DNA from 2 places in the Labrenzia sp. 5N genome. Region 2 is predicted to be linked to the other one. Evidence: riboswitches for the same ligand, from Rfam matches in the RefSeq annotation. Region 2 holds a riboswitch; the other holds the start of a gene.

Region 1 (15,604 bases), on a different contig from region 2:
AAGTCTGATAATCAGGCTGTCAGTTCGCCAGCCAGTGCCTTGCGGATCATCTCACGCGTTTCGGCAATGCCGTAAAGAGCAACGAAAGACCCGAAGCGCGGTCCCTTTTCCTGCCCGAGCAGAAGCTGGTAAAGCGCAGAGAACCAGACGACGGACACGCCAGGACCACCATCGGGACCCTTTTTGGACGGGTCCTGATAACGCTCGATGGACCGGGCGACGTCCAGCACCGCATCCTGGATGGCACCGCCATCCGCACCGGCCGGCAGGGCGGCCAGTGTTTCGTCCAGTTTTTCCAGCGCAGTGCGCTCGACATCGTCCGGCACCTTGAACGACTTGGTTGGTTTGACGAAATCGTCGAAGTAGCGGATCGCATAGCCGACAAGCGCATCCAGTTCCGGATGGGTCGACGCCGTCACGCCCGGAGCGTAGCGGGAGATGAACGCCCACAGCACGTCCTTGTTTTCCGCGTTGGAGGCGGACACAAGGTTCAGCAGCATGGCAAAGGGCACCGGCATGTCGATCTTCGGAATGTTGCCCGAATGGATGTGCCAGACCGGGTTCTGAAGCTTCTGCTCCACCGGCATCTGCTCGTACTTCTGGACGAAGGTGTAATATTCGTCGACCGCCTTCGGAATGACGTCGAAATAGAGCTTCTTGGCCGTCTTCGGCTTCTGGAAATTGTAGAGCGCAAGGCTCTCCGGTGCAGCGTAGGTCAACCACTCGTCAATGGTCAGACCGTTGCCCTTGGACTTGGAGATCTTCTCGCCCTTTTCGTCCAGGAACAGTTCGTAGACGAAGTGTTCCGGAGCGGTCCCGCCCAGGATGTTGCAGATCTTGTCGTAGATCGGCGCATTGGTCATATGATCCTTGCCGAACATCTCGAAATCGACGTCAAGCGCAGCCCAGCGCATGCCGAAGTCGGGCTTCCACTGCAGCTTCACCTTGCCGCCGGTGACCGGCAGCGTGATGTCCTCGCCCGTCTCGTCCGCAAAGGTGATGGTGCCGTCCTTCGAATTGACGTCCTTCATGGGCACATAGAGCACGCGGCCGGACGTCGGCGAGATCGGCAGGAAGGGCGAATAGGTCGCCTGACGTTCCGCGCCGAGCGTCGGCAGCATCACGTCCATGATCTTCTGGTACTTCTCGGTCGCCCGGATCAGCACGTCATCGAACTTGCCGGCTTTGTAGTATTCGGTCGCGCTGGCAAATTCATAATCGAAGCCGAAGGTATCCAGGAACCGGCGCAGCATGGCGTTGTTGTGCTCGGCAAAGCTTTCATAGTCGCCGCCGAAGGGGTTCGGCACCGCCGTCAGAGGCATCTGCAGATATGGCTCAAGCGCTGCGCGGTCCGGCACGTTTTCCGGGATCTTGCGCATGCCGTCCATGTCGTCGGAGAAGCAAAGCAACCGCGTCGGGATCTTGTCTTCGGTCAGCAGCCGAAACGCCGTGCGCACCATGGTGGTGCGCAGAACTTCGCCGAAGGTGCCGATGTGCGGGAGACCGGACGGGCCATAGCCCGTTTCGAACAGAACCGGTTTGTCCGTTCCCCGTTTCTCGATCCGTTTGACCAGTTTTCGCGCTTCTTCGAACGGCCACGCTTTCGATTTCGTGGCCGCCTCGACAAACTCTTGCGAAAGGTCAAGCGGAGGCAGGGATTGATCGGTCATTTTTCAAGTCGTTCTGTTCATGAGAATGGATGGAATGCAACCCGGTCGTTTTTTTGACTTTTCGGCCGGTTGCTGCGGCGCGACACTAGATCAACGCGCCTCTATGTGCAATCACATGAACACAGCTAAGTTGACCGAAATCTCGGGCTTTGCGCACTCTTTCCGCCTGAGGACATATCGCGCCGGAAAAAAGCGGATCACGCCGGTCAATCGATTGTCTCATACCGGTGACTTGAAGCTTGTCTTCCAACCCGTTACATCGGGCGCACGATCAAGAAGAAATTTTCCGTCTTTTGGCGCTACGGGAGAATGAATAGTGTCTATGAACGAGCCGATCAGCGTACAGGAAGCCCTTATCTACGTGATGGTTATCGTCTCGGCGTCGGACAACCAGATGACCGACAACGAACTGGCCACCATCGGCGACATGATCAAGATGCTGCCCGTTTTCAATGGCTATGACGGCAACCGGATCATCCCGGCAGCCCAGCGCTGCGGCGACATCCTGCAGGAAGACAACGGCTTGCAGCTGGTGCTGGAGCTGGTTGGCGACGTCCTGCCGGCAAAGCTTTACGACACTGCATATGCGCTTGGGGTTGAAGTCGCGGCTGCCGATCTCCACGTCGAGAAGGAAGAATTGCGCATCCTTCAGCTTCTGCGTGACCGCTTCAAACTCGACAAACTCACCGTTGCCGCAATCGAGCGTGGTGCGATTGCCCGTCATCGGACCATCTGATCCTCACGGAGCAGGTATTTGAAAGCAACGAAGGCCCTCGCCTGGGCCGGGGCGGTATCGATAGCCGTCCTGGCAGGTGTTTTCCTGATCTTCCAGGGCCTTCAGGATTTCGATCTTTCTGAATACGAAAGCCGGCCGATTGCCTTTTCCTTCGACGGACATTCCGTTGCCGGAACGTTGCATCTGCCCCACCTGCAAGATCCTGGGCACGCAAACCCGCCTCTGGTCCTGATCGTTCACGGGGACGGGCCAGCGGACCGCTATTCCGGCGGTGGGTACATGCCTCTCATCAGCCGTCTTCTGGACAGCGGTCTTGCCGTCTATTCCTGGGACAAGCCTGGCGTCGGCGAAAGCCAGGGCAACTGGCTTTCCTTTTCCATGGAAGAGCGAGCCCGCCTCGCGGCAACGGCCCTTGCGGCCGCCAAAGAACAGCCCGAATTGAAGACGTCTCCAGCCGGATTTCTCGGCTTTTCCCAGGCGGGGTGGGTTTTGCCCATTCTGGCGGAAGAGCCAGCACAGGGCGATTTCTTCGTGATTGTCGGCGGAGCTGTCAACTGGTTGCGGCAGGCTGGTTATTATACCCGGCGCAGGCTGGAGCTTGCAGGTGCAGACAGCAAGGCGATCGACAAGGCCTTGGCGCAGGACGCAAAAGACGGACAAAAGTTTCTAGACCGGGATTTTTCCTATCAGGACTATCTCGACAGCGGCATGGACAGGGTTCCGATGCCGGAAGATCGCTTCACCTTCGCGCGCCAGAATGCGGCCTCCGACTCCACCGCCTCCCTTGCCCGTATCTCCTCGCCCGTTCTGACACTGCACGGAGCAGAGGACCTCAACGTGGATCCTCATTTCAATTCCGGCATCTATCGAAAGATGCTGACGGACAACAATCCCGCCAACCGCTTCGTGATCGTCCCGGAAGCAACCCATGCGCTGTTGCGGGCGGAAGCCTTCAACTACCAGCTCAAGGGGCAAATGCCTTCCTGGTCGAAGGCCTTGTTCATGGTCCTGGGACGCCGTGCCTACGCACCGGGCGCACTGGACACCATAACAATCTGGATCAAGGAACAGGCCTCAACAGCAAACAGCCTTTCAACTTCACCAAATCGATCAAATTGAACCCTTTTTGTTTTCGGTCCTTCAATCCGCAGCACCTTATCACCGGAGCGGGGACAGCACGCTTGTGGGCTGCCGGGACCTGCGGGTCCTTCAGTGCGGAGACGGGGACATGAGCAATCAGGCAATCGGAGAGCGGACAAGTGTGCGCTATCCACTGAGGCGACGCCGCCAGAGGCTGCGCGTACAGCGCCCCATGCCTTATGCTGTCCGGTACGTGCAGGTTCGCACCGCTCCAAAGCAGGCGAACTGGGGCACGCGAATGATGCTTGCCTTTGCAGGCTTTGTCTGCGGCCTTGCAGCCGACGCGCTGGTGATGTTTGCCGAAGACCATTTCCATCTGGCAAAGAACCGGGATCCGGATCTTTTCGCATGGGTGCTCGGCACCGGCTTTGCCGGCCATATCCTCTATCTGATCTTCGGAATACTAGCGGTCACGTTGCTGACGGCCTTCAACCGCCGCAAGTGGATCTTGTGGCTGCTGATCGGCTTTGTCGGCGGACTGCTGAGTATCTGATCGGCTGATAGCCTCAATTCAGGCTGTGGATCGCATCCGGCAGATCGAGTGAAAACGCCGGAATGACGACGTCGAACATGGAGCCGTCCGGACGTTCCATCGAGTAGGACCCGGCCATGATGCCGCTGTCGGTCGAAAGCGGGCAGTGCGACGAATACTCATAGGTCTCGCCAGGCTCTATCACCGGCTGTTCGCCGACCACGCCCTCGCCGCTGACTTCTTCCTGGCGCCCTCTGGCATCGGTTATCTGCCAGTAACGCGTCTTCAGCTGCACCGGTTCGCTGCCACCGTTGTGGATCTCGACCATATACGCCCAGATATATTCGCTCTCTTCCGGACGCGATTCATCGTCCAGATAAAACGGCTCGACGGAGACTTCGATCCCTTGGGTGATGGCGGTGTAACTGCCAGACACGGCTTTTCCTTAATTTCAGAACTGCGAACCTTGAAATAGACCGGTCCGAAGCGACTTCCACGGGTGGTGCCCGCTCGTTCAGGAGGGGCTTATAGGGCGAATGACGCAAGCGTGAAAGAGGGTTGTGACATATGAGGCCGGAATTGCTTGAGATTTGAGGCCGGATTTTGCAAGAACACCATCTGTCAGACCCAAAGCAGTGATCTCTTCATGTTCGATGCCCACCTGCGCCCGCTGATCGATCCGCCGCTGAACCGGCTGGGCCTGATCCTTGCCGGCACGGGGCTTACCGCCAACAGCGTGACGCTGGCGGGCTTTGCCGCCGGTATGGGGGCAGCCATCGCTATCGCAACGGGTCATACCCTGATCGGCTTGTTCCTGATCGCGGTCAACCGATTTGCAGACGGTCTCGATGGCGCGTTGGCCCGGGCAACGGCCAAGACGGATCTCGGCGGCTACCTCGACATCACACTGGATTTCTTCTTCTACAGCGCAATCCCTCTGGCCTTTGCCATACAGGACCCGGCCCGCAACGCTTTGCCGGCGGTGGCACTTCTTGCCAGCTTCTACGCGAACGGCTCGGCCTTTCTGGCCTTTGCCATCATGGCGGAGAAGAACAAGCTGACCACCGACGCTCAGGGCTCCAAATCGCTCTATTACATAGGCGGGCTGGCCGAAGGCACCGAGACCATCGCGCTATTCCTGCTGATGGCCCTGGTCCCCGCCTGGTTTCCTGCGCTTGCCTACGGTTTTGCCGCGATATGCGTCGTGTCCGCCGGCGCCCGGGTGCTCATTGGCGTGAAGGCGCTGCGGCAGACAGGCCGTTAGATCGCCTGGAGCGCCTTCTCGATATCTTCCAGCAGATCCTGCGGATCCTCCAGACCGATTGAAAGCCGCAGGATACCATCGGTGATACCGAGTTCCGCGCGCGCTTCCTCGCCAATCGACTGGTGCGTGGTCGTCGCCGGATGGGTGATCAGGCTCTTGGCGTCGCCCAGGTTGTTGGAGATCTTGACGATTTCCAGCGCGTTTGTGAAACGGAACGCGGCTTCCTTGCCGCCCTCGATTTCCATCGCCAGCATAGTGGATCCGCCGCTCATCTGGCGTTTGGCAACATCGGCCTGCGGGTGGTCGTCCCGGCCCGGATAGATCAGCCGCGCGACCCTGGACTGGCTTGCCAGATAGTCGGCAATCCTGCCCGCCGTTTCCGTCTGGCGCGCAACGCGCAGCGGCAGCGTTTCCAGGCCCTTCAACAGGACCCAGGCACTGAACGGGCTCATGTGCGGACCGGTATGCTTGATGAAAGGCATGACCTCGTCGTTGATCCATTCCTCGTCCGACAGGATCACACCGCCGAGGCACCGGCCCTGGCCATCGATGTGCTTGGTGGCCGAATAGACGACCACATCGGCACCGAGCTGAAACGGCGACTGATACAGCGGGGTCGCAAACACGTTGTCGACGATCAGACGGGCACCGGCTTCCTTGGCGATCTGTGCCACGGCCTCGATGTCGATGACTTCCAGCGTCGGGTTGGTCGGGCTTTCCAGGAACAGGGCCTTGGTGTTCGGCCGAACAGCCGCCTTCCACTGCTCGATGTCCGTTCCGTCTACCAGCGTGCTTTCAACGCCGAAGCGCGGCAGCAGTGTTTCGCAAATATAGCGGCAGGAGCCGAACAGGGCCTTGGCGGCAATCACGTGATCGCCTGCCCTTACCGCTGCCATCAGCGCCAGATTGACGGCCGCCATGCCGCTGGCGGTTGCCCGCGCGGCCTCGGCCCCTTCAAGCGCCTTGATACGGTCCTCGAACATGGTGACGGTCGGGTTGGCATAGCGGGAATAGACATAACCCGGGTCCTCGCCATTGAACCTGGCCTCGGCAGCTTCGGCACCGCTGTAGGTGAAGCCCTGGGTCAGGTAGATGGTCTCCGAGGTCTCACCAAACGGTGACCGCATGGTGCCGCCATGAACCAGAGTGGTTGCAGGGCGCCAGTTCTTGTTTCCGGTCTTGGTGGTCTCAGTCATGTCTTTCATTCGCTCCAAACGCAAAAAACCCCAGCCTCAAGACCGGGGTTCTCACCTCCGGCCTTTTTAGCAACTTGTTTAACGTGGCTGCAAGCCGGCCGGCCCAAATCACCACGAAGTGAGCCTGTCCTACGGGAAAAGCAGGCACAGGTCAATTGTCTTGCGCACGATCCTCTCAAAAGCCCCGTTCTGCCAGAATGCCTGTTGGCGCGGGCGGCCCGATCCTTTAATGACCATAGACCAGCATAATGCGGAACATCTTCATGAACGTCACAGCGGGTCAGGTCTTGAACGGAAGCGCACTTCTCACAGCAAACGGCATTCTGCCGGAACGGGTAATCCAGGCCATGTTCGCCGCCGGAGAGATTTCAGCGGACGCGCCGCCTGTCACCGGTCAGATACAGCCTGCCAGCCTCGACCTGCGTCTGGGCAAGGAAGCCTACCGGGTGCGTGCCAGCTTCCTGCCGGGCCCCGACATCCAGGTCGCGGCTCGGCTTGAGCAGATGAAACTGCACACGGTCGACCTGAGCGAAGGTGCCGTCCTTGAAACAGGCTGCGTCTATATCGTGCCGCTGCAGGAAAGCCTCGCCCTGGCTCCCGATATTTCGGCAACTGCCAACCCGAAAAGCTCGACTGGCCGCCTGGATGTCTTCACCCGCGTCATCACAGACAACGGCCTTGCCTTCGACACCATTCCGGCCGGCTACACCGGTCCGCTTTATGCCGAAATCTCGCCTCTGACCTTTCCGATCCTCGTGCGGTCCGGGTCCCGCCTCAGCCAGATCCGTTTCAGGCGCGGTCAATCGCTCATTCCCGATGCGGAACTGGAAGAGGTGCACAAGGCCCACACATTGATGAGCGGCGGCAACGAGCGCATCGGCAACGGTGTGCAGCTCTCCATCGATCTGGAAGGGACCGGACCCAACAGCCTGATCGGATATCGCGCCAAGCAACACTCCGGACTGATCGATGTCGATGTCGTCGGCGCGCAGGACGTCCTGGATTTCTGGGAACCTATCTATCGCCGCCAACGGGCGGAACTTATCCTCGATCCGGATGCATTCTATATTCTGGTCAGCCAGGAAGCTGTGCATGTACCGCCGGACTATGCGGCCGAAATGGTGCCGTTCGATCCACTCGTCGGCGAATTCCGCGTCCATTATGCAGGCTTCTTCGATCCCGGTTTTGGCCACGCCAGTGCCGGTGGTGTCGGCTCGCGCGCGGTTCTTGAAGTCCGCTCACATGATGTCCCGTTCATCGTGGAACACGGCCAGACCATCGGGCGTCTGGTCTATGAACACATGGCGGAGCGCCCGGCGACACTCTACGGTGAAGGCATCGGCTCCAACTATCAGGGCCAGGCACTCAAGCTGTCCAAGCACTTCAAGGCACCCGCCTGACCGCCGATGGCCTTGAAAACCGTCACCCGTGAGTTTGAAGGATTTCTGGAAGACCGGAAGTCCCGCTTTCTGGCGCATCTGGTGCCGGTGGACATGTTCGACCGGCGGATGGAAGAGCTGCGCAAGGAACACAAGAAGGCCAATCACATCGTCACGGCGCACCGGAGACTTCTGGAAGACGACCGGATTGAGGAGAGCGGCAAGGACGACGGTGAACCGGCTGGCACCTCCGGCATGCCGACATTGCGCGTGCTGCAAGGGGCAGACCTGATCAACTGCGCTGTTCTGATCGTGCGTTATTTCGGCGGTACGAAACTCGGCGGTGGGGGCCTGGCCCGGGCCTATTCCGGCGCAGCGCAGGATGCGATCAACAACGCCGACTTGGTACTGTTTCAAAAGATACTGTCGAAAACAGTTCGCGCAGACTTTGCGTCCGGATCGGAACTGGAACGGCGGATCGAGACCCTCGGCCTCACCGTCATGGCGCGCGACTACACCGAAGACGGAGTGACGCTGACCGTCGAAGGGCCGGAAGAGGTTCTGGCTGAACTTTAGAGAGCGTCGACGTCCCGTCACTCCTTCCAAGTCACTAGGGCCAGCCCCTCCCCCGGTCGTCATTGCTGGACTTGATCCGGCAATCCATACGGGGATCTTGGTCACAAAGAGACAATTGGTTCAGGAGACGGAGTGTCTTGGTTCCCACGGTTCAGCCAAGGGACGACGCCTCGGATCGTGGATAGCTCTCGGTTCATCGGCTGATGCCTCTGCTTCAGTCCACCGCGCCGCCTTACGTCCGCGTCTTGCCGGCTTCCGCCTTCAGCTCTTTCAGTTCTGCTCGAAGCGCCCTGACCTCTTCCAGGATCAGCCCTGTGTCGTCATGAATGGCCTGGCGGTTGGCGTCGGCTTCAGCCTCGTGTTCCTCCTGCATGGCGGAGACGATGATACCGATAAAGAGGTTCAGCACCGTGAAGGCCGTGCACAGGATGAAGGGGACAAAGAACAGCCAGGAATAGGGATAGACATCCATGACCGGACGCACGATGCCCATGGACCAGCTTTCCAGGGTCATGACCTGGAACAGCGTGTAGAGCGATGCGCCGAGGTTGCCGAACCATTCCGGAAAGGCTTCGCCATAGAGCTTGGTCGCCATGACGGCGAAGACGTAAAAGACCAGCGCCATCAACACGACGATGGAGCCCATGCCCGGCAGGGCGGCCACCAGCCCGCCGATAACACGGCGCAGGGACGGTACGACGGAAATGAGGCGCAGAGCCCTCAAAATTCGCAGCGACCGCAGAACGGACAGGTTGCCTGTTGCCGGCATCAGCGAGATTGCAACGATGCTGAAGTCGAAGAGGCTCCAGGGGTCCTTGAAGAACTTCAGGCCATGGGCATAGAGCCGCAGAGCCAGTTCAACGACGAAAATGCCCAGGATCACCTGATCGACCAGCCTGAGGAAACTGCCTACCTCTGCCATGACAGCAGGACTGGTCTCCAGACCGAGCGTCAACGCATTCAAAACGATAACGCCGATGATGCAGACTTCCCAGTTGCGTGAGGTGACCAGCGCCCTGACCTGATTTCGCATATATATGACCCGGTTTGATGTCTTTTCGTGCGTACCGCACTGCCCGGGCCGGAACATGGCGATTTCAGCGTCGCAGCGCAAGATCGCAGCGCTCTGGAAAAGCATCGAACCATCAGACAAGCGTGCTTGACAGGTCGGGCAAGTCGGCGCAGAAAGCTCATCAGGTTCGGCGGGTGTAGCTCAATGGTAGAGCAGAAGCTTCCCAAGCTTAAGACGGGGGTTCGATTCCCCTCACCCGCTCCAAACAACCAATCCAATTCCTGAATTTCCCAGTGGCTTTTCTTCAGCGCAGCGTTTCGCCGACCTGCGGGGTTTTCCGGACATCTGCGCGGCTGAGGCCAACATCCTTCAAGAGATAGTCGGGCAGATCCGCCAAGTGCGCCATGTCGCGCCGACGGCGCAGGCACTTCAGCGCGAAATGCAAGACGGCAGCAACGAGACCGGCTCTACGGACGCGCGCCAGGTGCAGAGGTACAAGGTGATCGGTCATCTGTTTTGCTCCTTTCCAACGGACAGGAGTAAGTTTAGAAAAAGCCTCTACGGACAGTGCGCAAAATTCTCAAAATTGAGCGATAAATTCGCAAAAATTCCGATTTTGAGATAAACTACCGCACAATTACGCCGAACAGGACTTTTCAACATGGATCTGGACGATTTCGATCATCAGCTGCTGCATCTGCTCAGTCTCGATGCCCGCCAGACCGGCAAGGAGCTTTCCGAGAAAGTTGGCCTGTCTTCTGCCGCCTGCCTGCGCAGGGTGCAACGCCTGAGAGAAGTCGGGGCTATCGAGCGGGAAGTGGCCATCGTGTCACCGGAGGCAACGGGCGCCTCCGTTACCTTGCTAGTGATGCTGATGCTGTCGCGTGGACAGCCGGAACGTATGGCGAAGTTGCGGCAGAAGTTGCTGAAGCTTCGGGAAGTGAAAAAGATCTACCACGTCACGGGTCCGGCCGATCTGGTACTCACCGTGCAGTGCTCTTCCATGGAAGCCTATTCAACTTTCACCGAGGCGCATTTCTATGAAGACGACATCAAGGGCTTCGATACGATCGTCGTCCTGCGCTCCTACGATCCGGAATCGGGGACTTGACTGCACTCCGCGGAATTCAGCCAACGCTGTGCCTGTCAGAGTTCTCGCGTTTGTTTTCGGAGTGCCTCGTGACATCTTCGACGGAGCGGGCTGACAAGCGCTGCCGGTTCGCGATATTCTGTCTGCGCGATTCCCGGCGCGTATTGCCGACCATGACTTGATACGGAACGAGACGTCCGCGTGCCAGCTTCACTGCCACTTCTCAAGATTATCTGCCGCGTTGCAGCCGGGCTGCTGACGCTTGGCACTTTGGCGCTTGGTACTTTGGCGCTCGGCGTCCTGTCGGTTTCAGCCCAGGAGGCTTCGGTCCGCGTTCCCAATTTCTGGGATCCGAAAGCCGTCCACGACCGGCCAAATGCCATTCCGGACAAGATCCAGTTTCTGGCAACCGACGGATATCCGCCCTTCGTGTTCCGTGACCAGCATGGCCGTCTTACCGGCTTCAATGTCGATCTCGCACGGGCTCTCTGCCAGGAGCTTGGAAGTTCCTGCGCCTTGCGCATCAAGGACTTCGAGGTTCTTCTGCCTGCACTGGACGAAGAAGAAGGTGACGCGATTATCTCCGGCCTGTCGCGCAGCCTCCCCTCCACGCGCCGCCTCAACTTCACCGAGGACTATCTGAAGCTGCCGGCGCGGTTTGTGGTTCGGGCGTATAACGCGTCCGATTTCAACGAGCAGGCTCTCACCGGCAAGCGGATAGCCGTTGAAGCAGGGTCCCGCTACGAGGCGTTTGCCAAGCGCTTCTTTCCCGATGCCGAGATCATCAGTCTGGAAACCGCAGAGGCGACACGCGAGGCGGTCAAGGGCGGTTCGGCCGATGCTCTGTTCGGCGACGGCCTGAACCTGTCCTTCTGGCTGCCGAGCGAAGCTGCAGATGGCTGCTGTGCCTTTGCCGGCGGCCCGTGGCTGGAGCCGGGCTATTTTGATGAAGGCATGGCCATTGCGACCCGCCAGGACGATCCGGAACGGGCTGCGGCCCTCACCTACGCCTTGCGCCAGCTTCACCAGAAGGGCATCTACCGCGAGCTTTACCTGCGCTATTTTCCCATGAGCTTCTTCTGACCTTTCCGGCCATTCCCGACAAAGAACCAGGTCAGCTTTTGCCTTTCGCGTCCTCGACACGCGCCTCCTTCCGGCGGTCCGGATTTTTCAGGAACGGGATCGCCAGGCTGAAGGGAAACGAATGCGCACGCGGCGTGAGCGCGGCACCGAGCCCGATTTCCATCGTCTCTTGTCCTTGCTCGGGATCTTCCACGTAGGTTCCGAACAGACGGTCCCAGACCGAAAGATAGAACCCGTAGTTGGAATCCGTCTCGTGCGGTAGCACCGAGTGATGAATGCGGTGCATGTCCGGAGTGACGATCAGAAACCGCAAGGGGCGGTCCAGCCAAAGCGGCAAGCGGACATTGGCGTGGCTGAAAACCGCAGAGCCGTTGAGAACGATCTCGAAGATCAGCACGGCTTCAACAGGACCGCCGAGGGCGATGATGACCACCCCTTTCCAGAGGAAGGACAGCAGAATTTCGATCGGGTGGAACCTGAGCGCGGTTGTAGCGTCCACCTCACTATCTGCGTGGTGCATGCGGTGAATGCGCCAGAACAGGGGAACCTTGTGCGACACCAGGTGTTGAAACCACACCGCAAGATCAAGCACGACAAAGGTGATCAGACCGGCCACAACACCCGACCAGCCGAGAAATGCAAAGAGGCCCCAACCCTTTTCCTGTGCCAGCATTGCAAGGCCGACGCCGCCGATGGGGAAGAACAGCCGCACCAGAAGGGCATCAAGCAGAACAATGCCCCAGTTGGTCGGCCAGCGCTTCAAACGGCTGCTCTTCAGGCGCCGCCGTGGCAAGCCCGCCTCCAACAGCGCCATTATCAGAAAGATGCCGCCGAAACAGGCCATGCGAACCTGGTTGATGTCGATCTGGTCAAACATGGGGTCTTTTGAAACGTCCTGACTAATGCTGCTTGCCACGGTCCCGATGGCACGATAGGGCGATACGACAATACTCCTGATATCATTCCTTGCCGCTGCGACAGATCACATCATCATGACCGACTTTCTCTGGAACCGCCCCGAAACGCCACCTGTGGCAACACTGCTGCTGGCCCATGGTGCTGGCGCAGCCATGGACTCAACCTTCATGAACAAGCTCGCGGCAGCCCTCGCGAGCCAAGGCATTGCGGCCGCACGTTTTGAATTTGCCTATATGGCCGGTCGCCGGACGGGAGGCCCGAAAAAACCGCCGCCCCGCGCCGACAAGCTGATTGCCGAGTTCCAGACCGCCCTGCAATCAGTCCTCAGCCAGAGCGACGGTCCTCTGCTGATCGGCGGCAAATCGATGGGTGGTAGGGTCGCCGCGATGCTGGCAGGCGGCGGCTCGCTGCCTGGCCGCGCCAAGGGCGTTTCCTGTTTCGGCTACCCTTTCCACCCGACCGGCAAGGCCGATGCCGAGTGGCGGCTCCAGCCGCTGCAGGACGCCAAACGGCCGGTTCTGGTTCTCCAGGGCGACCGGGATCCGTTCGGCTCGAAGGCGGAACTCGATGAAGTCACCTTGCCAGCTCATGTCAGCCTGACTTATCTGGAAGACGGCAACCACGACTTCGGACCGCGCGGCAAGTCGCCGGCGACACTCGACGGCAACATCAAACTGGCAGCCGAAGCAGTCAGGGCATTCGTGGATCGGCTCACGAGTTAGGGCCCACTACGTACCCGGACAAGCGCAGCGCAAGTCCAGGGCTCTCGCGCAAGGCAGCAAGGAAAAAAGCCCGGACCGTTTCCGATCCGGGCTTTTTGAATTTGATGACAGTCCGGCTTACTGGCCGGGCTTGCCGTCGAATTCGTAGCTGGTGCTGCAGAACTCGCAGGTGACGATGATCTTGCCGTCGACAGTCATGTGGTCGACGTCGTCGTCGCTGAACCCGGCGAGAACATTCTCGATCTTCTCGCGAGAGCAGCTGCACTTGTCGACCAGCGGCTGCGGCTCGAAAAGGCGGACGCCGCGTTCGTGAAACAGCCGGAAGAGCAGCATTTCCACGCTGACTTCCGGATCAGTCAATTCGACATCCTTGACCGTCTCGACCAGTACCTTGGCTTCCACCCAGGCATCGTCCTCGTCAATCTCGTGCGGGCTCGTGCCTTCCGGGGCATTGCCCGGATCAATGTCAGCCTGGCGCATGCGTTCCGGCGCTTCGGGCAGGAACTGGATCAGGATCCCGCCGGCTGTCCAGGTTTTCACGTGACCCTCGCCTTCCTGGCGGGTGAACAGTTCACCGACACCAAGACGAACTTCTGTCGGGATCTGCTCGGATCGCTCGAAGTACCGGCGTGCGACTTCTTCCAGCGACACACCATCCAGCTCCACCAGTCCCTGGTAGCGCTGCATGTGCATTCCCTGGTCGATGGTCATCGCCAGATGTCCGTGCCCGAGAAGGGCCTCCTGCGTTGCCTTGCCATCAGCCATCAGCGCTGCGACTTCAGCAGCATCGAAGGTTGCGCAGGCGCGGATTGCGTCGGGTGACTTGAAGTCGACGACCAGCATGGACACCGGTCCCTTCGTCTGCGTCTGCAGCGTGAAGCGGCCGTCGAATTTCAGCGACGTGCCCAAGAGGCTGGTCAGAACGATCGCTTCCGCCAGCAGGCGCGAGACCGGTTCCGGATAGGCATGCCGGTCAAGAATTTTTTCCAGGACAGGACCAAGCGCGACCGCACGGCCGCGCACGTCGAGCCCTTCCACGGCAAAGGGCCGGACAGCGTCCAGCCCTGCAGGCGTAATGCCCAGTTCATCAAGATTAAGTGCCACTTGGCTTGCCTTATGCTGCGCCGAAGCACCAGGCCAGAATGCCCTTTTGGGCATGGAGCCGGTTTTCGGCTTCGTCAAACACAACGGAGTTGGGACCGTCCATGACGTCCGAGGTGACTTCCTCACCCCGGTGGGCCGGCAGGCAATGCATGAACAGGGCGTCCTGGTTTGCCTCAGCCATCAGGCGTTTGTTGACCTGATAGGCGCTGAGGAGGTTGTGACGCGATTCCGCATCGTCATCACCCATGGACACCCAGCAGTCGGTCACGACACAGTCGGTCCCCTTGACTGCCTCATATGGGTCCGTCGTGACCTGAATGGAACCACCCTTGGCACGAGCAGTTTCAATCAGGTCCATCGGCGGCGCCAGTTCGCCCGGCGTCGCGATGCGCAATTCGAAATCGAAGCGCGGCGCGGCATGAATCCAGGAAGCCAGCACGTTGTTGCTGTCACCGGTCCAGGCAACGCTCTTGCCCTTGATCGAACCGCGATGCTCTTCAAAGGTCAACAGATCCGCCATGATCTGACAGGGATGCGAGAGCTTGGTCAGGCCGTTGATCACCGGCACTGTCGCATTTTCTGCAAGTTCACGCAGGTCGTTGTGATCGAGGATGCGGATCATGATCGCGTCGACGAAGCGCGACAGCACCTGCGCCGTATCGGCGATTGTCTCTCCGCGGCCGAGCTGCATTTCCGCACCGGTCAGCATCAAGGTCTCGCCGCCAAGCTCGCGCATGCCGACGTCAAAGGAAATGCGCGTACGGGTCGACGGTTGTTCGAAGATCATGGCCAGCACCTTGCCGGCCAGAGGACCCTGGCCGCGATGCACGCCGTTGCGGCTCGACTTGATCTTCCGGCTGGTGTCCAGGATGGCGCGCAATTCGTCGCCTTCGAAGTCCGTCAGATCCAGAAAGTTCCGGTAGGTTCCGTTTGCGGTCATCAGGCCGCTCCTTCCGCCAATTTCGCTTCCATGGCGACAGCAGCCTGTTCCAGGCGCTCGACAGCAATGGAAATTTCCTCTTCGCTCATGGTCAGCGGCGGCATGATGCGCACCACGTTATCGCCGGCAGGAACTGCCAGCAGACCGGCTTCACGGGCTGCAAGCACATAATCTGCCACCGGCACCACGCATTTCAGACCGAGCATCAGGCCGTTGCCGCGTACTTCGGCCAGAACGTCCGGATGGCTATCCACCAGTCCGGCCAGCTTCTGCTTGAAGCTGAGCCCCTTCTGACGGACACC
Region 2 (15,604 bases):
CGCCGCAAGGCCATGCTGGAAGACATCGCGATCCTGACCGGCGGCACCGTTATCTCCGAAGATCTCGGCATCAAGCTGGAGAACGTGACCCTCGACATGCTCGGCACCGCCGAGAAGGTGTCCATCACCAAGGAAAACACCACCATCGTTGACGGTGCTGGCTCCAAGGACGACATCAACGGCCGCGTTTCCCAGATCAAGGCTCAGATCGAAGAAACCACTTCCGATTACGACCGTGAGAAGCTCCAGGAGCGTCTTGCAAAGCTCGCAGGCGGCGTTGCCGTTATCCGCGTTGGCGGTGCGACCGAAATCGAAGTGAAAGAGAAAAAAGACCGCGTCGACGACGCTCTGAACGCAACCCGCGCTGCCGTTGAAGAAGGCATCGTCCCGGGTGGCGGTACCGCTCTGCTGCGCGCCAAGAAGGCAGTCGAAGGCCTGGCCTCCGACAACGCCGACATCGCAGCTGGTATCAAGATCGTCCTGCGCGCTCTGGAAGCTCCGATCCGTCAGATCGCTGAAAACGCTGGTGTCGAAGGCTCCATCGTTGTTGGCAAGATCCAGGAAAACGACGATCCGTCCTTCGGCTTCAACGCTCAGACCGAACAGTTCGTCAACATGATCGAAGCTGGCATCATCGACCCGACCAAGGTTGTCCGTACTGCTCTGCAGGACGCAGCTTCCGTCGCTGGTCTGCTGATCACCACCGAAGCCATGGTTGCTGAACTGCCGAAGAAAGACGCTCCGGCAATGCCGGGCGGCGACATGGGCGGCATGGGCGGCATGGGCTTCTAAGAAGCCCAAAGCTCACAAGCTTTGCAGAAAGGGCGGTCTTCGGACCGCCCTTTTTTCTTGGCCGCCCATCATCTCATGCTTGTGCCGCCTCGCGGCACGGGCTTCTAAGAACCTCATAGCGTCAACGATTCAGCTTGCTGCGAACGCGGCCATCCGGACTCCGCAAACGATCATCAGCAAAAGTCCGGCTATGACAGAAATCACTCCAACCGCAATTGCGTGAAGCCATTGGCTTGCCGCTTTCGACAAGTAAAAAGCATCGTGATTACCCCGGACAGGACCCAAAGGCGACCTTGGTGACTGTTTCCAACCATTTGTCTTCAGACTAATTTTGGTGACCGGAAAATCCGTCCGATCGAACCTTGATCCGGACTGGATAGCAAGTTGGTCGGCAAAACCTGAATTTTCGTAGACAGGAATTATATCGGGCGCTGGATAGTTTTCGCTGACGCCGGCACCTAATGCTTTCAGGCCGAAACCGGAAAGTAAAAACGATATCAATACAAATCGTCTTACCTGCCGCAGAATACGGTAGACATATTTTTTGCTCTTACTTGAGTGGCCGTTCGCTGCCGCTTCCCCCAAATATGCCCCCTTACAAAGCCCGTTCCTCAATACAAATGTTGAAGGAATCGAGCCAGCTAAACCATAGGTGTAGATTTCCTGGCTCGAATTCAATCGGAAGTGCAAGATTTCAGATTTAGAACGACCTTCCGTTCAACCAAGCGGCGCACTTGCCCTTCTTGCTACCTCTGTGTTTTCATATCGGTCCAAGATAGCCCTGCTCTTCGCGCATCCTTCAAATGTCCAGCCCAGCCAATGTCTTTCGAGAACTGCACGAGACCGGGTGCTTTATCGTGCCCAATCCGTGGGATGCCGTATCCGCCAGGCTGTTGGTGCACTGCGGCTTCAAGGCACTGGCCACCACGTCGTCGGGATATGCCTTCACGACAGGCCGGCGCGATAGTTCCCGGCAAATTTCCGGACAGGAAGCAATCGACCACGCATCGGCATTGTCCCGTGCAACTGGCCTTCCCGTCACGCTGGACGGAGAAGACTGTTTTGCAGACACACCGGAAGGTGTCGCGGAGACGGTCGCACGTGCCGTGAAAGCCGGGCTTGCCGGCATCTCTATAGAAGACCGGGACACGTCCAATCCCGGTCACATAAGACCATATTCCGAAGCTCTCGAGCGCGTTCACGCCGCTGTCTTGGAGGCCCGGAAATCCGGGATCGTGCTGACGGCTCGCGCCGATGGTCTTGGCAAGGGAGCCTATGATCTTGATGAGGTTCTTCGCCGTCTGTCCGCTTTTGCCGAAGCAGGGGCAGACGTCGTCTACGCCCCGGGCCTACCTGATCTTGAAGCCATACGGACGGTCTGCGCATCGGTACCTGTTCCGGTCAACCATGTCATCGGGCAAGGTGCAACGGGCCTGTCCTTCGACCAACTCGCAGACGCTGGCGTGCGGCGGATCAGTCTTGGCGGATCATTTACCCGCGCGGCCCTCAATGCGATCAATACACTGGGTCAAACCATCGCCGCGGGAGATTTTACCAGCCTTGATGCTGCTCCCGCCTGGTCAAGGCTTTGTTAGATGCCAAAGCCCAACACCCGCCTCGCCCGGCGACAGATCAGGGCCGCGAGATTGACAACATACCAACTGGTCGGTATCTTTTGATTGCCTGGTGGCCGATCGGCAAGACCACTGGCTATGGCCACATGTAATTCAGCCACGGCTGCACCTGAAATCGGCCTGAACACACCGCTGTTTCCAACTACCGGTCAATAGAGGAACCACTATGCCACTGTCCCCGGGACTTCGTTTTCTGTCTGTACTTTGCGGTGTCGCAGCGGTGCTGTTGCCATCACGTGCTGCAAATGCAGGTGACGCCGCGACAGCTCTACCGGCAGGCGGTTACAAGATCGACAAATTCCATTCGACGCTCGTCTTCCGGGCAAATCACCTCGGCTTTTCGTACTACAGCGCATCCTTTGCTGACTTTGACGCCGCGCTGGAACTCGATCCCGCTGATCCGGCCAACGCCAGCCTGAGCGTCGACATAAACGTCGCATCCCTGCATCTGACAGCAACGCCACCCGATGGCTTTCGAGACATGCTGCTTGGCCCGGACTGGCTGAATGCAGGAGATCACCCGAAGATCACCTATCGATCGACCAGCATTGAACTGACCGGCGCTGAAACTGCCGTCGTGACAGGCGACCTGTCATTCAGGGGAGAAACGCGGCCAGTTGAGCTCGACGTGCGTTTCAACGGCGGTTATCCGGGCCTGGCGGTTTACGACCCACAGGCTCGGATCGGATTTTCCGCAACAGGTACGCTGAGAAGGTCCGATTTCGGCATGTCCTACGGACTTCCGCCAGAAGGCTCCAACCTCGGGGTGGGGGATGATGTTGAGTTCGTTATCGAAACGGAGTTCAGCGGCCCACCACTGAAAGAGGCTGAAGCGCAGTAGTCCGGTCAGCATCCGTTCTTCATGCGTGACCGTTTCACACGGTTTTCGGAACCTTAGCCGCCTCTGACGGTTTTCTTCCTAGAATTGAACCATGGAGGGACCGATGGCACAGAGTATGCGACAGACTGCGTCAGACCAGTATGAGAATGCCGATCAACTCAACAGGACGATCGCCCAGGATGCCCAGACCGATCAGGAACTGGAATCCCAGGTTCCCCCGGTTTCCAGATATGGCACCATCTGGCGGGTCGCAGCGGTGATCATCCTGCTGCTGGCATTGCTGACTTCGGTCGTCTTCCTGGCCTGATCAACACCGTTTCACGTTTAGTCGCGCGAGGGAATGTTGACCGCCTTCTGGCTTGCCGGACGGCTCATGCAGGTGTCGACCCAGCGAACCACATTGGTGTGGGACGCGAAGTCGGTCACCTCGCCGGCCTCGTAGAAGCCGTTGAGATTTCGCGCCCAGGGCCAGCAGGCCATGTCTGCAACGGTATAGTCACTCCCCATGATGAAATCGCGCCCATCCAGCTGCCGGTCCAGAACGCCAAGCAGGCGTTTCGTCTCGTCCCGGTATCGCTCGAAGGGCCGACGGTCTTCATAGTCCCGGCCCGCGAACTTGTGGAAGAAGCCCAACTGACCCGCCATCGGGCCAAATCCACCCATCTGCCACATCAGCCACTGCAGCGTTTCGGCGCGCCTTGCCGGCTCCTGCGGCAGGAACTTGCCCGACTTTTCCGCCAGATAAATCAGGATCGCGCCGGATTCCCACAAAGGCAGCGGCTCGCCGCCTGGGCCGTGCGGATCGATGATTGCCGGGATCTTGTTGTTCGGATTGAGCGACAGGAATTCCGGGCTCAACTGGTCATTGCTGCCGAAATCGACCACATGCGGCTCATATGGCAGGCCCGTTTCTTCCAGCATCGCCGAAACCTTGATGCCGTTGGGCGTCGGCAGCGAATAGAGCTGAATACGGTCAGCGTGTTTGGCAGGCCATTTGCGGGAGATCTCGAAGTCAGACAGATCGGTCATGTAGCCCTCGTTGGGGATTGCAGGTCCCGACCCCTGTCAGGATTACGCATAGATATAGCGCAGCTTCGCGCGGCGCAAACTCACAGTCCGCTAACAATGAGAGTTGGTGTTTCCCTGCCGCCGCAATATACCTGCCTCGACAGACATCGGGCGGGTGCCGAAAGAAGCCACATAGCCCCAGGACGACGCAGGAGACACCCATGGCGGACGACAAAGAAGCGCGAATTGAGAAGCTCGAGATCGATCTCGCCCATGCGCTCAACACCATTGATGAACTGAATACGGTCGTCTTCGATCAGGGACGCCAGCTTGACAGGCTCAACCGGCTCGTCACCAACATGACAGACCAGGTCACGGAACTGATGGAGAACGTTCTGCCCGGCCACCAGATTGAAAAGCCGCCGCATTACTGATCTTCGACGAGGGCGTCACCTGATCGCGCTCTTGAGGCACACGTCTGGCCAGCCTTTGCGCGCTGGCATCCTCGTTTGATCCAGGCCATGGCGTTCCTCGCTCGAAACGTTATTGTGGCGGCAGATCCGGCAAGGGTGTGCCATGCGCTTTTTAAAACTTTTGATATTTGTTCTGCTGATCGCGGGAGCCGTCGCGGGCTCACTTTGGTGGTTCAAGAAACCGCCGGAAGTGCAGACCGTGATGCCGACGACCGGGCGGGCGGCCGAAGTGGTCTATGCCACCGCAGTCGTTGAACCCGTCCGATGGGCGAAGGTTACCAGCATCATCCGCGAGCGGATCGTCTCGCTGTGCGGCTGCGAGGGTGACCAGGTCCAGAAAGGCGACCAGCTGGCGGAACTGGACAGCGGCGATGCCCGTGCGACGCTTGCCGAACTGGAAGCCCGCCAGGAGCTGGCACAATCCGACAAGGAACGTGCGCTGCAACTGCTGGAACGCCGCGTCGTCAGCCAGCAGGTTTACGACAAGGCCCAGAACGAACTGATCCGCATCAACGCCATCACCGCGGCCCAGAAGGAACGGCTGCGCGACTATGTCATCGTGGCGCCCATGGACGGCATGGTTCTGAGGGCGGACGGGTCGGTGGGGGAAGTTGCCGAACCCGGTGAAATTCTCTTCTGGATCGGTCAGCCTTCTCCCCTTCAACTGGTGGCGGAAGTCAACGAGGAGGACATTCCCAAGGTCGCCAAGGGTCACAAGGCCCTGATCCGTGCAGATGCCTTTCCAGGCAAGGAACTGACGGCGGAAGTTGCCAGCATCACTCCGAAAGGCGATCCGGTGCTGAAGAACTACCGGGTCTATCTCGATCTCCCGGAAGACACGCCGCTGCGCATCGGCATGACTGCCGAGATCAATATCGTCACCTCGGAGAAGGACGACGCGCTGCTTCTGCCGACCGCGGCCTTCGACGGCTCGAAACTGCTGACGCTGGATGGGGATAACAAAATCGTTCTGCTGGAGGTCGAAACCGGGATCAAGGGCACCCGCGCCACGGAAGTGCTGAAGGGGATCACCGGAGATAACCGGGTCGTCTTTCCCTATAACCCGGATCTGGCAGAAGGACAGAAGGTCAGGCCGGTTCCCGGAGACAGCAAATAATGCTTCTCCTGCGCATCGCCTCCACCCACATTCGCAACCGCTTGCGCCAGACCATTGTCTCAACGCTTGGCGTTGCACTTGGTGTCGGATTTTCGGTGGCGATGGCGAGCCTCATGGAAGGGTCTCAGCGGGATTTTACCGCAACACTGATCGACGCCATTCCCCATGTGGAGATCCTGGACGAGCAACGCGCACCGGCGGAACAACCGGCCAGTGCAGTCTATGACGCTGTCACCTATCATGGTCTCAGACCGAAGGAAGACCTTCGCGGCATCCGAAATCCGACCGAAGCGCTTGCCTCGCTGCGCGACTGGGTGAACGGATCGATGGCGCAGCGTCTGAGCGGCCAGGCGGTGCTGCGCTATGCCGGACAGGACATCGGCATGACCCTGGTTGGTGTGGAACCCAAGCGCGAACTGACCGTCTCCAAGATCGGCGAGGATATGCGCCAGGGCTCCTTCGAGGACCTGGACACGACGTCAAATGGCCTCGTTGTCGGCGACAAGGCCGCGGAACGGCTGGGGGCGGACCTGGGCGATACCGTGACCCTGACATCCGCAAACGGTGTCGCCAAGCGCTTCAAGATCGTCGGCCTGTTCCACAGCGGCATCACCACCAGCGACGAAGGGCTTGCCTATGCGCCACTGAAGGCCGTGCAGATCCTCCTGGAAAAACCTGACGTCATCAATTCGATCGCAATCCACCTCAATTCCATCGCCGAAGCCAACGCGGTTGCCGCACGGGCCGAGCGGCAGCTCGGCTACAAGGCGGTTTCCTGGGAAGAGGCCAACGAGGGGCTGATGGAAGCCTTCTTCGTGCGCAACGTGATCATGTACACGGTTGTCGGGGCCATTCTGGTGGTAGCCGGCTTCGGCATCTTCAACATCGTCTCGACGATCGTGCACGAAAAGGCGCGTGATATCGCGATCCTGAAGTCGCTCGGATTTCCGGAAGTCGATATTCAGCAGATCTTCGTGCTTGAAGGGCTGGTAATCGGCATCCTGGGCGCTCTTGCAGGTTCAGCGCTCGGTTTCGGACTGTCGAGCTATCTCGCGTCTGTCAAATTCGAATTTACCCAGGACGTGGAGATGACCCACCTGCCGATCTATTTTTCCGCCCTGCACTACATCATAGCCTGCCTGTTGGCGCTGTTTTCATCCGGGATCGCCGGCTACATTCCCGCCAGGAAAGCCGCCCGGCTCAATCCTGTCGACATAATCCGAGGGGCGACATGACCCCTTCCCCGGAAAAACAGACGGCTCCCGGCGGCGTTCTGCTGGAAGCGAGCAACCTCACCCGCATCCTGCCGGCCATCGTGCCGGTGACACTGGTACAGGATGTCAGCTTTCAGGTTGGCGAGGCGGAGTTCGTTGCCATTACCGGTCCGTCCGGTTCCGGGAAATCATCGCTTCTGTATCTGCTTGGCCTTCTGGACAGGCCGACGTCCGGCGAGGTCCGGATAGACGGCCTTCCCACCCATGCGCTGACATCTGCCGAAATGGCACATCTTCGCCTGGAAAAACTCGGCTTCGTCTTTCAGTTTCACTTCCTGCTGCCGGAATTTACCGCACTGGAAAACGTGATGATACCGATGCAGCGGCTCGGCAAACGCAGCCCCAAGGCCCAACTCGACCATGCGACGGAGCTTCTGGCGGCGCTGGGTCTGGAAGAGTTTCTTCACCGCCGCCCGGAGCAATTGTCCGGCGGGCAGCGACAGCGCGTCGCTGTCGCCCGGGCACTTGCCAATTCACCGCAGCTGATCCTTGCTGATGAACCGACCGGCAGTCTCGACAGTGTATCGACGGAACAGGTCTTCGAAAGTCTTCAGGCCATTGTGAAGACCGAAAGGACCACCGTCGTCGCCGTTACCCATGATATCGATCTCGCCGACAGGATGGACCGGCGTATCCATCTGGTCGACGGCCGCATCGATTACGACCGGCACCACCAAAGGGAAGAAGCACCCGGCTTGGGCGCATAATTTGCGGCCTGAGTAGCCGGCACCGGTTTCAGGCGACTTGAGGCTCATGCACCGGCTGGACTATCGCCAGCAGCATCAAAAGCGCAACAGGTATCGCAAGCGCCCAGAACCCCATGACGGTCATCAGGAAACTCGCCAGGAGACCTCCGGCCGCGAAGGCCATCAGGACGAAGGCCTGGTGACGGATCCGGGAGCGGCTGTCGGGCCGCGTTTCGGGATGCGTGAAATAGTCGGCGATGCCGAGCACAAGCTTCAGCGTATTGCCGGTCATGATGGTCGTGGGAACATGCCTGTTGAGCAGGGTCAGCATGATGACGTTCTGCAACGACATGGCCACGGTGGAGAAGCCGACAGCCGTCAGAGTGACGGCAGACAACGGTCCTCCGGCTGACGGATCTCCAAGACCGGCGACGAACATGAAGCCCGCCACCAGCAAAGCTTCGAGCGCGAACAGATGCCGGACGGCAATCCTGTTTTTGCGCACCAGCGCAGTGACCGAAACGAACCAGAAGAGAGTCGAACCGAAGAATACCGCGAGCACGAAGACCTTCAGGGCCGCGTTTTGCCCCTGGTGAAACACCTCCGTGCACAAGACGACAAGCGTTCCGGTAATGAATGCCGTGAAGGTGTGAAACAGGCCGAGAATGCAGACCACATCGATGAAGCAGGCACAAAAGGCGAGCAGGATCGGCACCAACGGCCGACTGTGATGCAACATGGATCGGTCCAATTGTGGAGCTCCCGAGCTAGTCCTTTGAGGAAGATGTGCCATGCACTGGCGGACTTGCCAAGCCGGATTGGACATGGCATAAGCGCGCCATCATCAAGAGAAGGGCTGGCGCCCTCGCCAACCTGCCGTTCCGGGCAAGGTGGTTTCCGCAACAGGGATGCGGCTGGTCAGACCCTCAACCGAGGCTTTCCGGCAACTAAGCGGTTATTTTGCATGCGCCAGTCCTCCTCGGGCAACCGATGGAGGATTTTTTGTCTCAGGACCCTTTTGCCGGACGTGCGGCAGATCTGATCGAGAACCATGTGGCGGCGAGCTCCAAGCTTGCCGGAACGGATATCTGGTGCCAGGCCGCTGAAGACTGCGTGCTGGCGCGGATCAAATCCCTGCGCATTCTGGGCGGCTTGCCGCGGCACAAGGCGCCGCTGAGCCAGACCACCCGCACCGAGCGTCTGAAAACACTGCTTCAACTGTGGGCAAACGGCTGCACCTGTGCTGTCGATGAAGACCTCTTTGCCGATATTCTCAACCGGCACGGACCCGTCAGGCACTGACGGGAGTGCCCCGTGTGCTGCACAACGTCTGCACTCTGCCAATTTCTTTGATACAGGCGTGCTGCAACAACTCGCCCCTTCCTGAGGAAGCGGGTCAGCGCTGTCTCAGAATGAGTTTTTTGGGGAACCAAGCCGGATGAGATCGCGGCGCTCAGTCCCTCTTGGGGACCGGGCGCGGCTTGCCGCCGTCATCGACGGCCACCATGGTGAAGACCGCTTCGGTCACCTTTTCACGGTGGCCGTAGCGATGGCGCAGGGCCCAGGATTCAAGCTTGATTTCCATCGACGAATTGCCGACACGAAGGACTTCGGCATAAACGCACAGCACGTCGCCCACATGGACAGGCCGGATGAATTTCATCTTGTCGACCGCGATGGTCACGACACGTCCCTCGGCCCGTTGACCGGCTGCGATACCGCCTGCCAGGTCCATCTGCGACAACACCCAGCCCCCGAAAATATCTCCCGAGGCATTGGTATCGGCAGGCATTGCCATGGTGCGCAATGTCAGATCGCCTGTCGGCTTTTCGTCGTACACGCCTGAGCCCCTCCGCTGATTCTCGCAAGAAGACTAGGTCATCACCTGCAAGAATAGAAGTGGTTGATCGGAGGGCCTCAGAAGGAACTGCTGATCCAGTCCACCGTCAAAGGACAAACATCAGGATTGCCATGATCCACAACGGCATGGGGGCAGCGACCCAGATCAGCAGGATCGGCAGGCCGCGATGCAGAAGGTTGGAGGTATTCATTTCGGTTGCTTTCTAGCTGAAGGCCTGGATTTCAAGGACTGTCATCGCCGAAAGGGCGACGATGCCGGTGATGAAGGCCAGTTTCGCACTGCCAATGAGCGTGCGGCCGGCGACATCCAGTTTCGGCAGCGGCATGCCGCGCGAATCCAGATACATGGACAGAAGCATCAGCGAAAAGACGGTGAACCAGACGAACACCAGCACTTCCGCTATCAGGACAATCGTTACCAGCATGATCCGCTCCATTCAGAGGGTTGCGATGTCAGTTCGGCAGGCGGATTGGCTCCAGGGGTTCCGAAGGTGGCCAGCCACAGGCTCTGTGCGATGCGTTCGGCAATGGCCACAATCTCGTCTGCAAGGTCCGGCACGAACAATTCACGTATCACGGGCCGGAACACACCGAGCCATTCGCCATAATCCGTGCTTACCAGCTCCTTCTGCTTCAGGTGAGCCGGCACGGGTTTGCCCTTGTAGGCGCCGTTCTTCATCAGGACGGATTGCCAGAAGGCTTCCATTTTCGGCAGGTGCTCTTCCCACCGGCCAGCCAGACGGCGCTCGAAGATGCCTCCGAGACGTGGATGCTGGCGGATGCAGCCATAGAAGGTATGCACCATCACATGGATCGCCTGTTCATCGACCTTCTCGTAACGGCGGAGCCGGTCGCCCTGGTCCGGCGTTTCCCGTCTCTTCAGCTTGTATCTGTTGGTACTGGAGTTAGGGGCTTCCATAGCCGCCTCCATAACATTCATTTAAGATGCATCTTTTAAATGGCACAGCAACCCGCTAAAATCAACATATAAGATGAATGTTTAAAGAGACCCAGCCATGCGCCTCAGTCAGGCCAGCGATTTTGCCTTGAGAATTCTGATGGCGACCGGCCAATCCGACGACCCGCAGACAGTCGACAAGCTTTCGCGGCAGCTTGGCCTTGCCAAATCACATGTCATGAAAATCGTCGCTCATCTCGCCAAGGGTGGCTATCTGGAGACGACGCGCGGGCGTGGCGGCGGGATACGGCTGGCGAAAACACCGGACATGATCCGCCTGGGGGATGTCGTGCGGCTGATCGAGCCGGACCTTGGCGTCGTCGCCTGCCTGAAGCCCGAGCCCACAGTCTGCGCCTTCCTGCCCCGGTGCGCCCTGAAAGGCGCAATGGCGCGAGCCTCGGAAGCCTTCCTGGAAAGCCTCAATACCGAAACGCTGGCATCCATTCTGGCCGGAACACAGATGGCATTGCCGGTCGAAACAAACGCCTGAGGCAACCCCGGCTGCAACGAGGCAGACGGGGACCATCCTTTTCGAGCCCGGTTTTCCTAGAGCGTCGAAGCCTTTTCCAGGAAGTCCATCTGCTCCAGGCAGTAGTAGCCGGAAATCCGACTGATGGTGCCTGCCCTCTTCCAGTCGTTGAGGACGCGGCTGACGTTTTCGCGCGCGGCACCTGCCATGTTGGCGATGTCTGCCTGGCTAAGTTTGTAGTGGATCAGCAACCGACCATCGTCGAGCGGCTTGCCAAAGGTTTCCGCCAACTGCAGCAGGGTCTGGGCGACCCTTCCCGGCAAGGGCAGGAACGAGCGTGCCGCCAGCACATCATTGGCATGGCGCAGCCGCTTGCCGACGATCGACAGCATATGCCGGTAGACGGCCGGGTTCTCGTCGGCAAACCGCTGGAAGGCGGCCTTGTCGATGAAGGCAAGCTGGGCTTCCTTCAGGGAGATGACTGTTGCCGACCGCGGACGGCCATCAAGCAGGGCCAGTTCGCCAACAAGATCGCCAGGGCCGAGCACTGCAAGCAGCTGCTCGTCGCCTTCAACGGACAGAAGCGATACCTTGAGCGAGCCCTCCAGAACCGCGTAACAGCCGTTTCCGGGATCGCCATTTTCGAAGAGAATGGTGCCAGCCGATATTTTCATCGGCCTTGCAAGGCGCGACAGGCCGACAGCCAGTTCCGGGTCAAGCCCTTCAAGCGAAAAGCTATTTTTTAAAAAATCCTTGATTTCAGCCACACCTTACCCCTGCCAAAAGCGCTGCTGCCCGCGAAATTACAAGATCAAACGCCATCTTGTGATGCCCATCACGTGCATTCCAGCAAAATAACCCTATATCTAAGGACATGGAAGCGGGGCCGCCCCTCCCCTCTTCCGGACCTCCACGAAAAACGGCCCTGTACCCCGCAGGGCCGTTTTTTCGTTTCTCCACTTCGTTAGACTCACCAGCCGATCCGAATTCGCAAGTCCGAAACAAACCTCACAAAAGCCTGACTGCCAGCACCTTAAGCGAAAGTTCGGCGTCAGTTCAGAAAAACGTCCTTCTTCTCCAGCGTCTGAAAGAACCTCTGGCTGGAAAGAACCTCAAACTGGCATTCGCGTATCGCAATCTTCCGGCGCGGTTCGTCCCGCCGCAGGCGATCGTCCGAACGGCCGGGAATAGCAGCCACGAAACTGAGATCGCTCATGCCGTCAAAATGGTTATGCAAAAGAGCGTGCAGCGCTTCCTGATCCTCGGTCTCCGGCAAGGGATCCGCCTTGGGAAGCAGCTTCAGGCCGTGCGCCTTGGCAAGCCGTGCCAGGCGGACAGCCTTGAGACCTGATTGCACCGGCGAAATCAGCAGTGGCGGATCGGGATAATCGGCATGCTCGATCGCCTTCAGAACGATCCGCGCAAGGGACGTGCGCTCCAACAGACCTTCACGCACCGCCACGAAATCCGGCTGACGTTTCATCAACACGCTGTAGCGGGCAAGCTGAGCCTGGGCTTCCTCCTGCAGAAGCTGGTCCGGCAAAAGCCGAAGCAAGGCACGGCGCTGCAGTTGTTCGCGCGTGAACATCCGGTCGCCATAGATTTCCTGCATGCGGGCGCTGACCGGCGAAACACGGTCGCCGCTGAAGGCCAAGGTCACCCCGAAGAGTGCCCGTTTGCCGACCTTCTCCGCGGTTTCCTGCAACGGACGGAATTCGCGTGGCCACAGCTCGGTGGCAACCATGGCTCCAAGAGCGCTCAGGCGCCCCCGTTCCACAAGTTCACGCAATGCGCGATCGACCCCGAAGGCAAGGCCGTAGTCCAACGCTCCAAGTGTAATTCGCTTCATGAAATTCCGCAGGCGGACCGGACAATGTGAATATTAAGCCACATCCCTGCGTCATTCAGCCAAGCAAATCAAGTCGGATGTTGGGTGGAGCCGACATCTCCTGCCGGTTCAATTTGGGTCAACCGGCTCGAACACCGGGTCGATACGCCCCTCAACCTTGTAGACGACAAGCTTTTCCAGCGGCACATCTTTAACCTTGCGCGTCAGCTCGGCAACTTCCTCGACGTTGGCAAAGGACTGCCGCAGGTCGCCTTCCCGGTTCCGTCGCTTTTCAGCAACATAGAGCCCCGGCCCGTCGAACAGCGACATGTCAGGCGCAGGCTGCATGACATAGCGGATACGCTCGGTCAGCTGGAACACCGGCAGGTCGTCTTTCATCAGGAAATCGAGCTGGCCGTTGAGGCCGTAGCTGGTCGTTGCCACGAAACCGGCCCCCTCCCTTTCTGCCAGTTCCTTCACTTCCTGTCCGATCTCCGGCCAACCGCGTAACTGGAAGGTCGGGTCCTTGCGGGCAAAGGTACCCGTCAGCGGCCAGACTGCGTGCAGTTGCACCACGACGGCAACTGCAAGTCCAAGGACGACACCGGCTTGCGCCAGACGCTGCCACAGGGCTGGGCTGGCAGGCCGGCTGGTGACAAAGACCGCCGCCATCATGGCAAAAGCGGGAAAAAGCGGTGCCGGCCAGTTGGCCTGCACGCGCGAATGCAAGGAGTGATACCCGAGATAGAGCAGGAACGGCAAAACGGTCAGGAGCAGGAGAGACGCCGCGTTTTCCCGCGCCCGAAGCCCCTTGAAGAGCCTGGCGGCACCAGCAAACGCCAAAACAGCGATCAGCGGGTTCATCAGCCCGACCAGTGCGCCCAGGAACTCTGGAATATATCTTGCCGTGTACCCGCCGGTGCCAGCCCGGCCGAACTGCTTGTAGAAGCTGACCCATTCGTGGACGTGGTTCCAGTAAAGCACCGGCGAAAAGCAGAGCAGCGCGATCAGTCCACCGGCCCAGAGTTGCCAGCAGCGCCACCAGCGGCGGGCATCCGGCACCCAGATCAGCCACAGGACGATGCCCGCGCCCAGAAACAGGACCGAATATTTGGCAACCAGACCGCAACCGGCCATCAGCCCGACCACGAACCACCAGTTGGCGTTTCTGGACGTTGACAGTTCTGTCAGCGCCCACAGGCTGAGACCCCAGAACAGCACTGACGGTGCGTCGGGCGTTGCCAGAATGCCGCCGATGCCCACCAGCAGGCTGGCGTTGAGGAACAGGACAGACCAGGCCGCGGCAGCGCGTCCGAACAAAAGGGAGGCTGTGCGCCACAGGGCCAGGGAACCGATCACGCCTGAGGCGATGACAAGGGCGCGAACTGCGAAGACCGTGTCACCGAACAGTGCCTGACCGATACCGATCCACCAGCCGATCATCGGCGGATGGTCGTAATAGCTGAGCGCCGGCGAAAGCCCCCAGAGGCGGTAATAGGCTTCGTCCTCGACAAAATGCGAGTGGCTGGCGGCAAAGATTTTCAACGCCGTCAACAGGCCGACAATCAGGATCAGGCCTGCGGGCCGCAGGTAGAAAGGCAAGGATCCGGTCTGAGCTTCAGCGGTCACAACGGGCCTTTACGACTTGCGCCAGGTCAGGGCGGAGCTGGCCGCGTAGTTCCAGACAGCCCCCATGATCGCCCCCGCCGTACCGGCGAACCACCAGTAGGATGGATCAGCGTAGATCAGGTTGGCGACACCGACGTTGGCCAGCACGCCGACCGAACAGACCGCGTAGAAGGTCAGGAGGCCGACCAGCGCCCTCATGCCGTTCAAGCGGCGGTCGCGATAAGTCAGCTGATTGTTGAGAAAGAAGTTCGAAGTCATTGCGACGAAGGACGCCGCCGTCTGGGCGAGGTTGAATTCCATGTCGCTCAGCAGGAACACGCGCAGCGCCGCCAGATGGACGAAGAGGCCGCTTGCTCCCACGAGGCCGAACATCAGGAAACGGACCGAAACGATGTTGCCGAAGTATTTCGCGAGCAACAGACCAAAATAGTCGAGCGTGACCAGCGTATCCAGCTTGCTTTCGCCGTGCTGGCGCTCGCGGAAGGTGAACGGCAGTTCCTTGATCTTCAAGGTACCACCCGCACTGGAGACCAGGTCGAGCAGGATCTTGAAGCCCTGGGGCGAGAGCTTCGGTGCGAGAGCTTCAGCCTTGTCCCGGCGGATCATGAAGAACCCGCTCATCGGATCCTTCAAGGTGACGTTCAGCAGCTTCTGAGCGAGGCCGTTGGCGAGGTTGGAGCCCCAGGCGCGAAAGGACGACAGGCCTTCGCCAATGGTGCCGCCATCGACCTTGCGGCTTGCGACGACCAGGTCCGTCTCGTCTGCCTTCAGGGCGGCCAGCATCTTCGGCAGCATGGTCTCGTCGTGCTGCAGGTCCGCATCCATGACGGCGACAAAGGGGGCGGAGGACGCCAGGATGCCCTCAATACAGGCCCCCGACAGGCCCCGGCGGCCAATACGGCGGATGACCCGGACGCGCGCATCGGTTCGGGCAATCTCGCGGGCAACCTCGGTGGTTCCATCGGGCGAATTGTCGTCGACGACGATCGCTTCCCAGGCGATCCCGGCGAGCGCCTCGTCCAGGAGGCCGATCAG

What was found. Region 2 has a riboswitch for S-adenosylmethionine ahead of HEP89_RS03270 (hypothetical protein). Riboswitches for the same ligand answer to the same signal wherever they lie in the genome.
Region 1: linked by a shared signal. The riboswitch ahead of HEP89_RS01855 (O-succinylhomoserine sulfhydrylase) and the one ahead of HEP89_RS03270 (hypothetical protein) in region 2 are both predicted to bind S-adenosylmethionine.

The regions. Positions count from the first base shown of each region.
Region 1 is NZ_JAAZTM010000002.1:226,273-241,876, forward strand. It holds gene HEP89_RS01825 (lysine--tRNA ligase) at 12-1,670, opposite strand; gene HEP89_RS01830 (tellurite resistance TerB family protein) at 1,993-2,406, shown strand; gene HEP89_RS01835 (alpha/beta fold hydrolase) at 2,425-3,525, shown strand; gene HEP89_RS01840 (hypothetical protein) at 3,635-4,039, shown strand; gene apaG (Co2+/Mg2+ efflux protein ApaG) at 4,053-4,454, opposite strand; gene HEP89_RS01850 (CDP-alcohol phosphatidyltransferase family protein) at 4,665-5,282, shown strand; gene HEP89_RS01855 (O-succinylhomoserine sulfhydrylase) at 5,279-6,478, opposite strand; SAM riboswitch at 6,524-6,603, opposite strand; gene HEP89_RS01860 (2'-deoxycytidine 5'-triphosphate deaminase) at 6,742-7,878, shown strand; gene HEP89_RS01865 (YigZ family protein) at 7,885-8,433, shown strand; gene HEP89_RS01870 (ion transporter) at 8,666-9,466, opposite strand; tRNA gene HEP89_RS01875 (tRNA-Gly) at 9,636-9,709, shown strand; gene HEP89_RS01880 (DUF1127 domain-containing protein) at 9,750-9,956, opposite strand; gene HEP89_RS01885 (Lrp/AsnC family transcriptional regulator) at 10,107-10,556, shown strand; gene HEP89_RS01890 (transporter substrate-binding domain-containing protein) at 10,737-11,618, shown strand; gene HEP89_RS01895 (sterol desaturase family protein) at 11,650-12,495, opposite strand; gene HEP89_RS01900 (alpha/beta family hydrolase) at 12,611-13,258, shown strand; gene HEP89_RS01905 (Hsp33 family molecular chaperone) at 13,376-14,362, opposite strand; gene argF (ornithine carbamoyltransferase) at 14,373-15,302, opposite strand; gene HEP89_RS01915 (aspartate aminotransferase family protein) at 15,302-15,604, opposite strand, start outside.
Region 2 is NZ_JAAZTM010000004.1:34,784-50,387, forward strand. It holds gene groL (chaperonin GroEL) at 1-792, shown strand, start outside; gene HEP89_RS03220 (hypothetical protein) at 922-1,470, opposite strand; gene HEP89_RS03225 (isocitrate lyase/phosphoenolpyruvate mutase family protein) at 1,596-2,387, shown strand; gene HEP89_RS03230 (YceI family protein) at 2,593-3,267, shown strand; gene HEP89_RS03235 (hypothetical protein) at 3,371-3,574, shown strand; gene HEP89_RS03240 (glutathione S-transferase N-terminal domain-containing protein) at 3,592-4,296, opposite strand; gene HEP89_RS03245 (SlyX family protein) at 4,497-4,709, shown strand; gene HEP89_RS03250 (efflux RND transporter periplasmic adaptor subunit) at 4,852-5,865, shown strand; gene HEP89_RS03255 (ABC transporter permease) at 5,862-7,100, shown strand; gene HEP89_RS03260 (ABC transporter ATP-binding protein) at 7,097-7,846, shown strand; gene HEP89_RS03265 (YoaK family protein) at 7,875-8,564, opposite strand; SAM-I-IV-variant riboswitch at 8,662-8,786, shown strand; gene HEP89_RS03270 (hypothetical protein) at 8,828-9,127, shown strand; gene HEP89_RS03275 (acyl-CoA thioesterase) at 9,279-9,623, opposite strand; gene HEP89_RS03280 (hypothetical protein) at 9,889-10,110, opposite strand; gene HEP89_RS03285 (group III truncated hemoglobin) at 10,101-10,604, opposite strand; gene HEP89_RS03290 (Rrf2 family transcriptional regulator) at 10,702-11,133, shown strand; gene HEP89_RS03295 (Crp/Fnr family transcriptional regulator) at 11,190-11,879, opposite strand; gene HEP89_RS03300 (ChbG/HpnK family deacetylase) at 12,164-12,961, opposite strand; gene HEP89_RS03305 (glycosyltransferase family 39 protein) at 13,070-14,569, opposite strand; gene HEP89_RS03310 (glycosyltransferase family 2 protein) at 14,579-15,604, opposite strand, start outside.